Regions from separate parts of the Bradyrhizobium sp. Bra64 genome, predicted to be linked through region 2. Evidence: predicted binding sites of a transcription regulator. Region 2 holds the regulator's gene; each other region holds the start of a gene.
What was found. Region 2 encodes PhoB, which activates phosphate uptake and scavenging genes when phosphate is short. Its sites were predicted from a motif close to TGTCATNNANCTGTCAT; they were not measured.
Positions count from the first base shown of each region.

Region 1: a site for PhoB is predicted at 2,409-2,425, ahead of ugpB (sn-glycerol-3-phosphate ABC transporter substrate-binding protein UgpB). Genes of this name have one in related genera too.
Region 3: a site for PhoB is predicted at 2,958-2,974, ahead of NR187_RS06605 (LTA synthase family protein). Genes of this name have one in related genera too.

Region 1 covers NZ_JALJRD010000007.1:257,319-261,327, reverse strand. Annotated here, with positions in the region: gene NR187_RS21925 (MarR family winged helix-turn-helix transcriptional regulator) at 1-104, opposite strand, end outside; gene NR187_RS21920 (organic hydroperoxide resistance protein) at 259-684, shown strand; gene NR187_RS21915 (CaiB/BaiF CoA-transferase family protein) at 877-2,094, shown strand; gene ugpB (sn-glycerol-3-phosphate ABC transporter substrate-binding protein UgpB) at 2,479-3,795, shown strand; gene ugpA (sn-glycerol-3-phosphate ABC transporter permease UgpA) at 3,859-4,009, shown strand, end outside.
Region 2 covers NZ_JALJRD010000017.1:107,153-111,161, forward strand. Annotated here, with positions in the region: gene pstB (phosphate ABC transporter ATP-binding protein PstB) at 1-736, shown strand, start outside; gene phoU (phosphate signaling complex protein PhoU) at 748-1,464, shown strand; gene phoB (phosphate regulon transcriptional regulator PhoB) at 1,487-2,194, shown strand; gene NR187_RS31255 (GcrA family cell cycle regulator) at 2,326-2,838, opposite strand; gene NR187_RS31260 (aspartate aminotransferase family protein) at 3,294-4,009, shown strand, end outside.
Region 3 covers NZ_JALJRD010000001.1:1,375,572-1,379,580, reverse strand. Annotated here, with positions in the region: gene NR187_RS06610 (NEW3 domain-containing protein) at 1-824, opposite strand, end outside; gene NR187_RS06605 (LTA synthase family protein) at 1,157-2,869, opposite strand; gene NR187_RS06600 (TetR/AcrR family transcriptional regulator) at 3,174-3,842, opposite strand; gene NR187_RS06595 (hypothetical protein) at 3,949-4,009, shown strand, end outside.

The sequences.
Region 1 (4,009 bases), on a different contig from region 2:
GGCTTGTAGACGCGGTTGAAGGCATGCGCAGCGGAATAGACCGCGAAGCAGATCTGGTTGTCGAGGCGAAGCGGCTGGTCCGCTGCCGGATGTTTCCGGGGCATGGAGAATCTCACGGGGCTTTCCTCATTCTGGGCCCGGCGGGCGGCACATTCAATTGCGAACAATTAAATGTGAGACAGTCTGATTTCAATTGCACACAATCTAATTGTTTGCGATAGAAGCGTCACCCCAACCCGAAGACCTGAGGAGACGAAAATGTCCGTGAACGTCCTCTACAAGACCAGCGCAAAAGCCACCGGCGGCCGTGACGGCCATGCTGCGACCCTCGACGGCGCGCTCGACGTCAAGCTCACCACGCCGAAGGAGCTCGGCGGCGGCGGCGGCGCAGGCAACAATCCCGAGCAGCTGTTTGCGGCCGGCTATGCCGCCTGCTTCATCGGCGCGATGAAGTTCGTGGCCTCGCAAGGCGGCCCGAAGGTTCCCGGCGATGCCTCCGTGACCTCGACGGTCGGCATCGGCCCGCGCTCGGCCGGCGGCTTCGGGCTCGACATCGATCTCGCCGTCTCGTTGCCGGGCCTTGCCCGCGCGGAGGCCGAGGCGCTGGTCGAGAAGGCGCACCAGGTGTGCCCGTATTCCAACGCGACGCGCGGCAATGTCGACGTTCGCCTGACGGTCGTCTGATCCAACGGCGGATTGGCTGGCCCGGGATCCCCCTCGGGCCGGCCGCTTCGGTTCGATTTGCCAGATTCTTGATTTGCCATCCCGCGGGATGGCGCGGCGGCACCGCATACGCCCCTACGCACCAAGCCATTGCTGGGGCAAAAAAACCTCGCTAGGCCTGTGATCAATGATCGACACAGGGGAAGCGAAGGCATGACTGAAGCCGCCAGTTCTGGAGCCGCACCAGGCGCAATGAGTGGACTGCGCGTCATCGATCTCACGCGCGTGCTCGGCGGCCCCTATTGCACCCAGATTCTCGCCGACCATGGCGCCGACGTGATCAAGGTCGAGCCGCCCGCCGGCGACGAGGTGCGCGACTGGGGCCCGCCCTTCCACGAGGAGGACGCGGCCTATTTCGTCGGCATCAACCGCAACAAGCGCTCGATCGGCCTCGACCTCGCCTCCGAAGGCGGCCGAACTGTTCTGCTCAAGATGCTGGAGACGGCCGACGTCCTGATCGAGAATTTCAAGCCGGGCACGCTGGAGAAATGGGGCATCGGCAGCGAGGTGCTGCGCGAAAAATTCCCGCGCCTCGTGCATTGCCGGATCTGCGGCTTCGGCGCCGACGGGCCGCGCGGCGGCAATCCCGGCTATGACGCCATCATCCAGGCCATGACCGGCATGATCGCTGCAACCGGCTCGCCCGAGAGCGGGCCGATGCGGATCGGCGTGCCGCTGGTCGACATCACCACCGGGCTGTATGCGGCGATCGGCATCCTGATGGCGCTGTCGGAGCGGCAGCGCTCGGGCCAGGGGCAGTTCCTGGAGACGACGCTGTACGAGACCGGCCTTGCCATCATGCATCCGCACACTGCGAACTATTTCATGCATGGCAAGCCGCCGTCGCTCACCGGCAACGAGCATCCCAACCTCGTGCCCTACGCGATCTTCCCGACCAAGACCGACGACATCTTCATCGGCGTCGGCAATGACGGCACCTTCCGCAAGCTCGCCAAGGAGATCGGCAAGCCCGAGCTCGGCACCGATCCGCGCTTCGCCCGCAACAAGGACCGCATCGCCAATCGCGAGGCGCTGCGGGCCGAGCTTGCCGCCGTGTTCAGCCAGCACGAGGCCGAGCCGCTGTGCAATCGCCTGCTTGCCGCGGGCCTGCCGGCGGGCCCTGTGCAGAAGATCGACCAGGCGTTGACGAACCCGCACACGATCCATCGCGGCGACATCATCGAGAAGGACTGGTACAAGGGTGTCGCCTCGCCGATCCGGCTCGATCGCAGCAAGCCGAGCCTGCGCCGCCTGCCGCCGAAATTCAGCCAGCACTCCCAGGAAGTGCTGGGCGAGTTCGGCTACTCCAAGGCGGAGATCGACGCGATGGTCGAGAAGGGCACCGTCTGCGGCCCCGAGCGCAAGCGCTGAGATAGGACGAAGATCGAGCGGCAGCGCAAGTGCGCTCCCTCCTCCGCTTACGGGGGAGTGTTGGGGAGAGGGTGTCTCCGCAATGGGACAATCCCCCGGAGGAGAGAACACTCACCCGTGCTACGCGCGACCTCTCCCGCAAGCGGGAGAGGTTTTGAACCCGCGGCCTGTTCGTCAGCCTCACAGATCCAATGCCGCACTGCGGCGCGGGCGCGCATGTGCACCGCGAACGGAGGCGGCTGCACGCTCGGCATTCGCCTATTTGACGGCTTCCCTTTTCCAGCGCTTGCCGCTTTCGTTTCGGCCGCTTACACAGTCATGTGAACGTCATATGGCGCTGCTAGCGCAAGCGATCATTTTGACGACCCAAGGGAGGTTTACTTGATGGCTCTTCGACGCTTTGGAGCGGCTGCCGCTGTTGCAGCCATGGTTGGTTCGGGCGCTTCGCCCGCGTGGGCCGTGACCGAAATCCAGTGGTGGCACGCGATGACCGGCCCGAACAACGACGTCGTGGTCAAGCTTGCCAACGATTTCAACGCGTCTCAGGGCGACTACAAGATCGTCCCGACCTTCAAGGGCAGCTATGCCGACACGTTGAACGCCGGCATCGCGGCGTTCCGCGCCGGCAACGCACCGGGCATCATGCAGGTGTTCGAGGTCGGCACCGCGACCATGATGGCCGCCAAGGGCGCCATCAAGCCCGTCTCGGATCTCATGAAGGAGCAGGGCGAGAAGTTCGATCCGCAGTCCTACCTGCCGGCAATCACCGGCTACTACTCGACCGCGAAGGGCGAGATGCTCTCGTTCCCGTTCAACTCGTCGAGCATGGTCATGTGGGCCAACCTCGACGCCCTGAAGAAGGCCGGCATCGACGCGCCGCCGAAGACCTGGCCCGAGGTGTTCGCGGATGCCAAGAAGCTGCATGCGACGAGCCCGACCTGCGGCTTCTCGTCGTCCTGGGTCACCTGGGGCTTCATCGAGCAGTTCTCGGCCTGGCACAATATCCCGATCGGCACGAAGGCCAACGGGCTCGACGGCTTCGACACCGTGCTGGAATTCAACAATCCGCTCGAGACCAAGCTTCTGGAAAATCTCGTCGAGCTGCAAAAGGACAAGAGCTACGACTATTCGGGTCGCACCAACACCGGCGAAGGTCGTTTCACCTCCGGCGAATGCGCGCTCTACATGACGTCCTCGGCCTTCTATCCGAACGTCAAGGCGAACGCGAAGTTCAACTATACGGCGGTTCCGATGCCCTATTTCCCGGACGCCAAGGACGCGCCGCAGAACTCCATCATCGGCGGCGCTTCACTGTGGGTCATGGGCGGCAAGTCCAAGGAAGAGTACAAGGGCATCGCGAAGTTCTTCACCTTCCTGTCCGACACGGACCGCCAGGTCTACCTGCACGAGGTCTCCGGCTATCTGCCGATCACCAAGGCGGCTTACGACAAGACCAAGGCGTCGGGCTTCTATGAGAAGAATCCGATTCTCGAAGTGCCGCTGAAGGAACTGACCAACAAGCCGCCGACGGACAACTCCCGCGGCCTGCGCTTCGGCGGAATGGTGCAGATGCGCGACGTCTGGTCCGAAGAAATCGAGGCAGCGCTCGCCGGCAAGAAGTCGGCCAAGGAGGCGCTCGATGCCGCGGTCTCGCGCGGCAACCAGATGCTGCGTCAGTTCGAGCGCACCGCGACCAAGTAGCGTCGTCACATCGTGGCTGCGGACGGGCCGCAGCCACGATCACACAATTGAGGCGGGGGCTTCATGGAGAACCGGGCGATCTTCTCAGGCAGGCTCCTCGCCTGCCTCCTGGTATTTCCGCAGCTTGCGATCTCCCTGATCTTCTTTTACTGGCCGGCGGCGCAGGCGCTCTGGCAATCCTTCCTGGTGCAGGATGCCTTCGGGCTCTCGACCG
Region 2 (4,009 bases):
GCGCAACCTCAATTTCTATTACGGCGAGCACCACGCGCTGAAGAACATCAACCTGACGCTCGGCACCAACCGCGTCACGGCGTTCATCGGCCCGTCGGGCTGCGGCAAGTCGACCCTGCTGCGCATCTTCAACCGGATGTACGACCTCTATCCGGGCCAGCGCGCGACCGGTCAGGTGATGCTCGACCAGACCAACATCCTCGACGGCAAGCTCGACCTCAATCTGCTGCGCGCCCGCGTCGGCATGGTGTTCCAGAAGCCGACGCCGTTCCCGATGACGATCTACGAGAACATCGCTTTCGGCATCCGTCTTTACGAGAAAATCCCGAAGTCCGAGATGGACGGCCGGGTCGAGAAGGCGCTGCGCGGCGGCGCGCTCTGGAACGAGGTCAAGGACAAGCTCAACGCGTCGGGCCTGTCGCTGTCCGGCGGCCAGCAGCAGCGCCTCTGCATCGCCCGCACGGTCGCGGTGCGGCCCGAAGTGATCCTGTTCGACGAGCCCTGCTCGGCGCTCGATCCGATCTCGACCGCCAAGGTCGAGGAGCTGATCCAGGAGCTGTCCGAGAACTACACGATCGCGATCGTCACCCACAACATGCAGCAGGCGGCGCGCGTCTCCGACAAGACCGCCTTCATGTATCTCGGCGAGTTGATCGAGTTCGACGAGACCAGCAAGATATTCACGTCGCCGACCGATCGGCGCACGCAGGACTACATCACCGGCCGGTTCGGCTGAGGAGACAGGACATGGGTTCCGAACATACCGCAAAGGCCTTCGACACCGACCTCCAGGAGCTCACTCGCCTGGTCGCCGAGATGGGCGGAATCGCAGAGCGCATGATCGTCGATTCCGTCGATGCGCTGATCCGCCGCGACGTCGCGCTCGGCCAGCGCGTCGTCGCCATCGACGTCGAGCTCGACGCGCTCCAGAAGAAGATCGAGGAGCGCGCCGTCCTCACCATTGCGCGCCGCCAGCCGATGGCGGTCGATCTGCGCGAGATCGTCGGCGCCATGCGCGTCGCGACCGATCTGGAGCGTATCGGCGACCTCGCCAAGAACATGGGCAAGCGCGTCGCGGCGCTGGAAACGGATTTTCATCCGCTCAAGCTGTTCCGCGGCCTCGAGCACATGACCGACCTCGTGCAGCAGCAGGTCAAGTCGGTGCTGGACGCCTATGCCGCGCACGATCTGCCGGCGGCGATGGCGGTGTGGAAGGGCGACGAGGAAGTCGATGCCATCTGCACCTCGCTGTTCCGCGAGCTTCTCACCTACATGATGGAGGATCCGCGCAACATCTCGTTCTGCATCCATTTGATGTTCTGCGCCAAGAATATCGAGCGCATCGGCGACCACGCCACCAATATCGCCGAGACCGTGTTCTACATGATCGAGGGCCAGGCGATCACCGACAAGCGGCCGAAGGGCGACATGACGAACTTCGCCACGACGGTTCCGAATACCTGATCACGCAAGGAGCGACGACACCATGGGCGCACGCATTATGGTGGTTGAGGACGAGGAAGCTCTCACCGAGCTTCTTCGCTACAACCTCGAAGGCGACGGCTATGACGTCGAGACGGTGATGCGCGGCGACGACGCCGACACCCGGCTCAAGGAGCACATCCCCGATCTCATCGTGCTCGACTGGATGCTGCCGGGTCTGTCCGGCATCGAGCTGTGCCGACGGCTGCGCACCCGGCCCGAGACCAAGCAGCTCCCGATCATCATGCTCACCGCGCGCGGCGAGGAGAGCGAGCGGGTGCGGGGTCTTGCGACCGGCGCCGACGATTACATCGTCAAGCCGTTTTCGGTGCCGGAGCTGCTGGCGCGGGTGAAGGGCCTCTTGCGGCGCGCAAGCCCGGAGCGGCTCGCCACCGTGCTCGCCTATGGCGACATCGAGCTCGATCGCGACAAGCGCCGCGTGGCGCGCTCCGGCCGGCCGATCGACCTCGGCCCGACCGAATATCGCCTCCTGGAGTTCTTCCTGGAGCATCCGGGCCGGGTGTTCTCGCGCGAGCAGCTGCTCGACAGCGTCTGGGGCCGCGACATCTACATCGACGAGCGCACGGTCGACGTGCATATCGGCCGCCTGCGCAAGCTGCTCAATCTCGGCCGCGAGCAGGACCCGATCCGCACCGTCCGCGGCGCCGGCTATGCGCTGGACGACCGTTTCGCGAAGGCGGAGCAGGCGTAAGTTCAGCCGCGAACAGGCAAGTAAAAAGCGCGCCGGGCGGCGCGCATTTCCATTTTTCGATCGTTCCGGTCCCTACTGCGCAATTGCGCGCTAGCTAGTTAGGCCGGGACGATGTCGTTTGGAGCCGGGCTTCAGCGCGGCCCCGGCTTCGCCGGTGCGCGCCGGCGATCCGCCGCGGGCTGATACGCCACGCGCGAGTGCTGGGCGCAATAGGGCAGGCCGGAGAGGGCCTTGCCGCCGCAGAAGAAGAAGTCCGGGCTCGAGGGATCGCCGACCGGCCAGTGGCAGGTCGCCTCGTTCAGCTCCAGCAGCGACAGCCGCTGGCTCATCGGCACCACGTTGTCGTAGGTGACCGGCTCAGCCTCCACCTCGACCTCGAAGGCCTGCGCCAGCGCGGTGTTGCCGCGCGAGATCGGACGGGTCACCCGCATCATGTGCTGCGCGGGACGCGCCTTGCGCGGCCGGGGCGCTGCGGAAGATGGGCTCTTGGCGCGGCCCGACAGGCCGAGCCTGTGCACTTTGCCGATCACGGCATTGCGGGTCACATTGCCGAGCTCAGCCGCGATCTGGCTGGCCGAAAGTCCGGCCTCCCAGAGCTTTTTCAGCTGCTCGACGCGATCATCGGACCAGGTCAAAACCGTCATTGCACCCTTTCCCTCGCTGCGCGCCAGCCATCCTGGGGCCTCGCAGCGAATGCCTAAGCCTTAAAAACCCGTGCCGTCAGAATCCCTTAAGGCTCGCCGGGCGCGCCAATGACGCCCGAACGTTTACGCCGGTACATAAGGACTTAGAGATCAGAACCGCTGCACGAGATGTCGTATCTGACAATCCAAACGCTACAATATGGCGTGACTCCCGCGCAAGAGTCCGCCGACTCGCTTCCACATGTTCCGTGGTGAAAAACCCGCAAAATCGGCACCGCAAGACTACGGATTCTGCGTTTCGCGAGGCTTTCCGGGCGGCATTGACACCCGTCTTGCCAGGCATAAGATAGTGCCGCGTGCCGCCCTTAAAAGGCGGCACGTTTCGTTTTCCGGACCGGTCAATGGTGCGTTGCGCAATGCACATTCAGGCCGTCCACAACATTCAAGTGATCGTCATGACCAACAGCGCCGCGCCGCATTTGCTCCCTGTTTTCGCCAGGGCCGACCTCGGCTTCGAGCGCGGCGAGGGCTGCTGGCTGATCGCGACCAATGGCGAGCGCTATCTCGATTTCACTTCGGGCGTCGCCGTGAATGCGCTCGGTCATGCTCATCCCGCGCTGGTCGCAGCGTTGCAGGAGCAGGCGACCAAGCTCTGGCACATGTCGAACCTGTTCCAGAGCCCGGACGGCGAGAAGCTTGCGAACCGCCTCTGCAACGAGAGCTTTGCGGACTTCGTGTTCTTCTGCAATTCCGGCGCCGAGGCGCTGGAAGGTGTGATCAAGCTGGTCCGCCATCATCACTTCTCCAAGGGGCATCCGGAACGCTATCGCATCATCACCTTCGAAGGCGCGTTCCACGGCCGCACGCTGGCGACGCTGGCCGCGACGGGTTCTGCGAAATATCTCGAAGGTTTCGGTCCGCCGATGGATGGTTTCGACCAGGTGGCGCATGGTGACATCGAGGCCGTGAAGAAGGCGATCGGTCCGCAGACCGCCGGCATCCTGATCGAGCCGATCCAGGGCGAGGGTGGCGTGCGTTCGGCGCCTCCCGGCTTCCTCAAGGCGTTGCGCCAGCTCTGTGACGAGAAAGGCCTGCTGCTCGCGTTCGACGAGGTGCAGACCGGCATGGGCCGCACTGGCGATCTCTTCGCCTATAAGCGCACCGGCGTCAC
Region 3 (4,009 bases), on a different contig from region 2:
GAGCTTTGCTGCCCCGCGACCGCACGTGCGCTCAACAGACCGTCGCGGCCGGAGATCTGGAGCTGCGGCTGGCCGACCACGTCAAGCGCGAGCTCGGTGGACGCCGAGGCGTCCTCCGCCTTCACGGTGACCTTGACCGGGAAGTGACCGGCATCGATCGTGCTGGGCGGACGTACCTTCAGCTTGATGTCCTTGGACTGGCCGGCGTCGATCGGGATCGAGGACAGCTCCTGCGTGCCATAGGCCTCGGTGAACGAGGTCTCGAAATTGGCCGGTGCCTCGGCGCCGAAGCTTGCGACGAGGTTGCGTCCTGAGTCGTTCTTGATCGAGAGCGTATAGTCGAAATTGGACTTCGGGCTGCCGCGCAGCGACGGCAGGCTCGACTTCACGCTGAGTTTTGCGGGCAATTCCTTGGCGAGCGATACCGCGATGGGCAGCTCCGCATTGGTGCCCTGCCCTTCGGCCTTGACCGTGAGCGTGTGCGCGCTGAGATCATTGCCAGCGGGAACGTCGAGCCTGAGCTGCAATGCAACGCTGCCATCGGGTGCCGGCATCGCCGCTCCAACCGGCTGGCCGCCGCCGAGCAGCGTTGCCGTCCAGCCGCTCGGCACGCCCGCGACCGAAAGTTGATAGCGCTCCGGCGACAGCCCGTAATCCTGCAAGCGCAGCGAAACGTTGGCGGTGGTGCCGGGCCGCACCGTGATCGCCGGATAGTCGGTCATCAGGTAGAGCCCCTTGATATCGTGTGGCGGCTCGGCCGCATGAACGACGGGACCAAGCAACGCCAGGGCAATTGCAAGCCGCGCAGCGTGAAGCGCTCGCATGGACAGAACTCCTGCAAGAAAGTTGGATCAGATGGACGTGCCGCCGGAAGACCGAGGTGGCGACGCGCCTCATGATGGAAGCAATCGTGACAATCGTTTGGAAGCGGCGCATCGCGCCAATTACAAGTCGGTGATTGCGGGTGCTTGCGGCTCAGACTTTAGTCCGACCAATCATGAACGACTGGTAATGTCGCCTGCGCTCTTCGGGTGTGAAAGGAGACCGGGCCGCCGATGCGGGCCTGCAAGTTTTCCGAAGCGATCACGCGAATGAAGTTGCCAGCACACTATAGGGCGCCATCGGCGTCGATGATCGGAAAGAGCCGCGAGGGGCGCTACAGCCCCCGGATCATCCCCGCATCGATCAGCAGCCGGTTCAGCCGCCGCGCTTCCGCCCCGTCCTTGCAGCCGTAAAAGATTCCCTTGCAACGGAGCATGATCTGCTTCTGCTCGGCGAAGGACGGATCAAGCGGAATACCGGCGGCTTCCTGGATGACCAGCGGCAGATACGGGCCGTCGATCGTGTCCATCACGGCCTCGCTCTTGACCGGCTCGAAATTGACGGCGTCGATCGCATAATAGGTCGCGTAGAGACGCGGATCGTAGGCGTCGAGCTTCTTGCCGATAGCGCCCTCGTCGAGCCCGGGCTCGAGAATATTCGGCGCAAACTCAGGCTGGTGGTCGCCGTAGCGCACGATCAGGAAGGGCTCGCCGGGAAAACTCTTCTTCAGGCCCGCGACGAACGCTCTGTACTGCTCGGCGCTCATCGCCTGCCGGCGCAGATATTCGTCGATCGACGGGACATTGCCGGGCGCACGCCAGTTCGGCAGCAGATCGGGGCGGAAGCGCGTCTCCCAGGGGAAATGATTGGCGCCGAGATAGATGAAGGTGAACAGCGGCTTGTTCGGCCTCCGCTCGCCCATCAGCCGGAGCGCCTTGTCATAGAAGAAAGAGTCCGGCTCGACATCCTTGGCGCCGAGATCCTTCGAGTCGAGGAAGCGTTCGACGCCGGTCGTCATCTGAAAGCTGCGCGCGCCCATGAAGCCGCCATAGGCGGGATAGAGCGATAGGGTATCGTAGCCGCAGCGGCGCAGCGCCAGCGGCAGGCCGCGCTCGACGCGGTTTGAGGCGATGCGCGTCACGAAATATGCGAAGCGGCCGAACGAGCGCGAGGAAAGGCCCGCGAGCACGTTGTATTCGGTGAACCAGCTCGGCCCGCCATTGCTTTCGGCCAGGAACGTACGCTCCTTGCCGTCCCAGGACTTGAAATGGCTGCCATAGCCCGGCGGCACCTTGATGCCTTGGGCCGCGCGGATGTCGAAGCTCGATTCATCATGGACCATGATGATGTTCGGTCGCCGGCCCGCTGGATGGCAGGCATCGACCAGCGGCATATTGAGCCGCTCGCTGGTCGAAGCGGCCGACTCCATGAAGCCGTATTGCGCAAAGTCGGAGACCGCGCTGACGCCGGAGCGGAAGAATTTCGAGAGATAGCCGTCGTCGTAATAGCCGCGCCAGGCCTCGTCCGGACGATAGAGCGAATAGCCGACCAGCGCGGCAAGACAAGCGAGCTTGCAGGCGAGCGCCGGCAGGCGGCGGATGCGGAACGGGTCGAGCCACCACAGCGCATACATCAGCGGCAGCGTGACGAGGCCGGCCAGGATCACCGACCAGCGCAAATTCGGGAAGATCGTGAACAGGAATGCCACCGTGTCGCGGTCGATCATCATCAGGTCGATGAAGTTGACCGTCATCTGCACGACGTCGTGCTTGAGCCGCGACAGCAGCACCAGCACCACGACCATGGTCAGCGACAGCGCACCCGACAGCGCCGGCCGCCGCAGCAGCGTGATCCAGAAGAAGTTGAGGATGCCCCAGGCCAGCGCGAAGGAGAGGCGCGAGCCGAAATCGGTCTCGGTCTCGTACATCAGCGCGAGCGCCGCCAGATGGGGCGCCGCGACCGCGAGCAGCCGCCACATGCCGAGCGCGGCGACGCTCGCCAGCACGGCGGTCGTGCCAAAGGGACCTGGACTGGGCGCGGACGCCATCGACGACACGCAACTTCTGGTCCGGCGCGATGAATACCCAGCCGTCTGGCCGGCCTGCGGCGTTCGGCGCAGCCGGAGGCCTGCACCGTGTCATAAAACTGTAATTGAACGGTCACGGACAAGCAACGCGCGTCACGGGCCGATCTTCGCTTAATGTTAGTGGACGGCGAACGGCCGCGTGGCCAACTCCATCCCTCACCCTCAGGAGCCTGCGACGCAGGCGTCTCGAAGGGCGAGGCCCGAGTTGGGCCTGCATGGTTCGAGACGGCGCTACGCGCCTCCTCACCATGAGGGTCGGGCAGGATCAGGCGCCGTGCGCCGGCCTGGCGATCCCGGCGATGAACAGGTCGATCACCCCTTCCGCCATCTGGTCGATCTCGCCCTCCTCCACGCCCCACCGCGGAAGGTGGCCGTCGAGGTTCATCCGGGCAAAGCCGTAGACCATGGCGCGGCCGGCGACCTGGATGCTCTTGAGGTCGGCCGATCGCAACAGGCCCTGCTTCGCCGCATCGGCCAGGATCTGCTCGGTCAGAGCGATCAACTCGGCATTGTCGCGCGTCAGCTCCGCCGAGCTGCCATGGGCGAAATAGCGCCCGGTGGAGATGATCTCGAAATGCGCGGGATTGCGCATCGCCCAGCGCAGGTAGGCAAGGCCGAAGGCGCGGAAGCGGCCGAGCGGAGCGGCGGTCGGTGCCTGATCCAGCGCCACCTCGATCTCGGCTCGAAAGCGCCGCTGCGCCTCCTCGGCCGCCGCCGCCATCAAGGCATCGCGGTTCGGAAAGTGCCGGAACGGCGCCCCCGGCGACACCGCGGCCCGTCGTGCGGCCTCGCGCACCGAGACTTCCGCACCCTCCGCAGCCAGTTGCAGCGCAGCATCGATCAGCGCGCGGCGGAGGTCGCCATGGTGATAGGGCCGGGGTTCGGGGAGATTGGTGCGGCGAGCACGCGGCTTGGACGGCGGTCGAGCGGGCATGCCGCGTTCTAGCATCACCCGAACGTGAATGTAAGCAGCGATTACACCATTGACGGTCACCCCCTCCCCAAATGTAATCGATGATTACATAATGGAGGAGACCACCATGACACAACGCCAAAGCTGGTTTGAAGGCTGGCGGCTGCTCGCCGCTTTCTGCTTGAGCC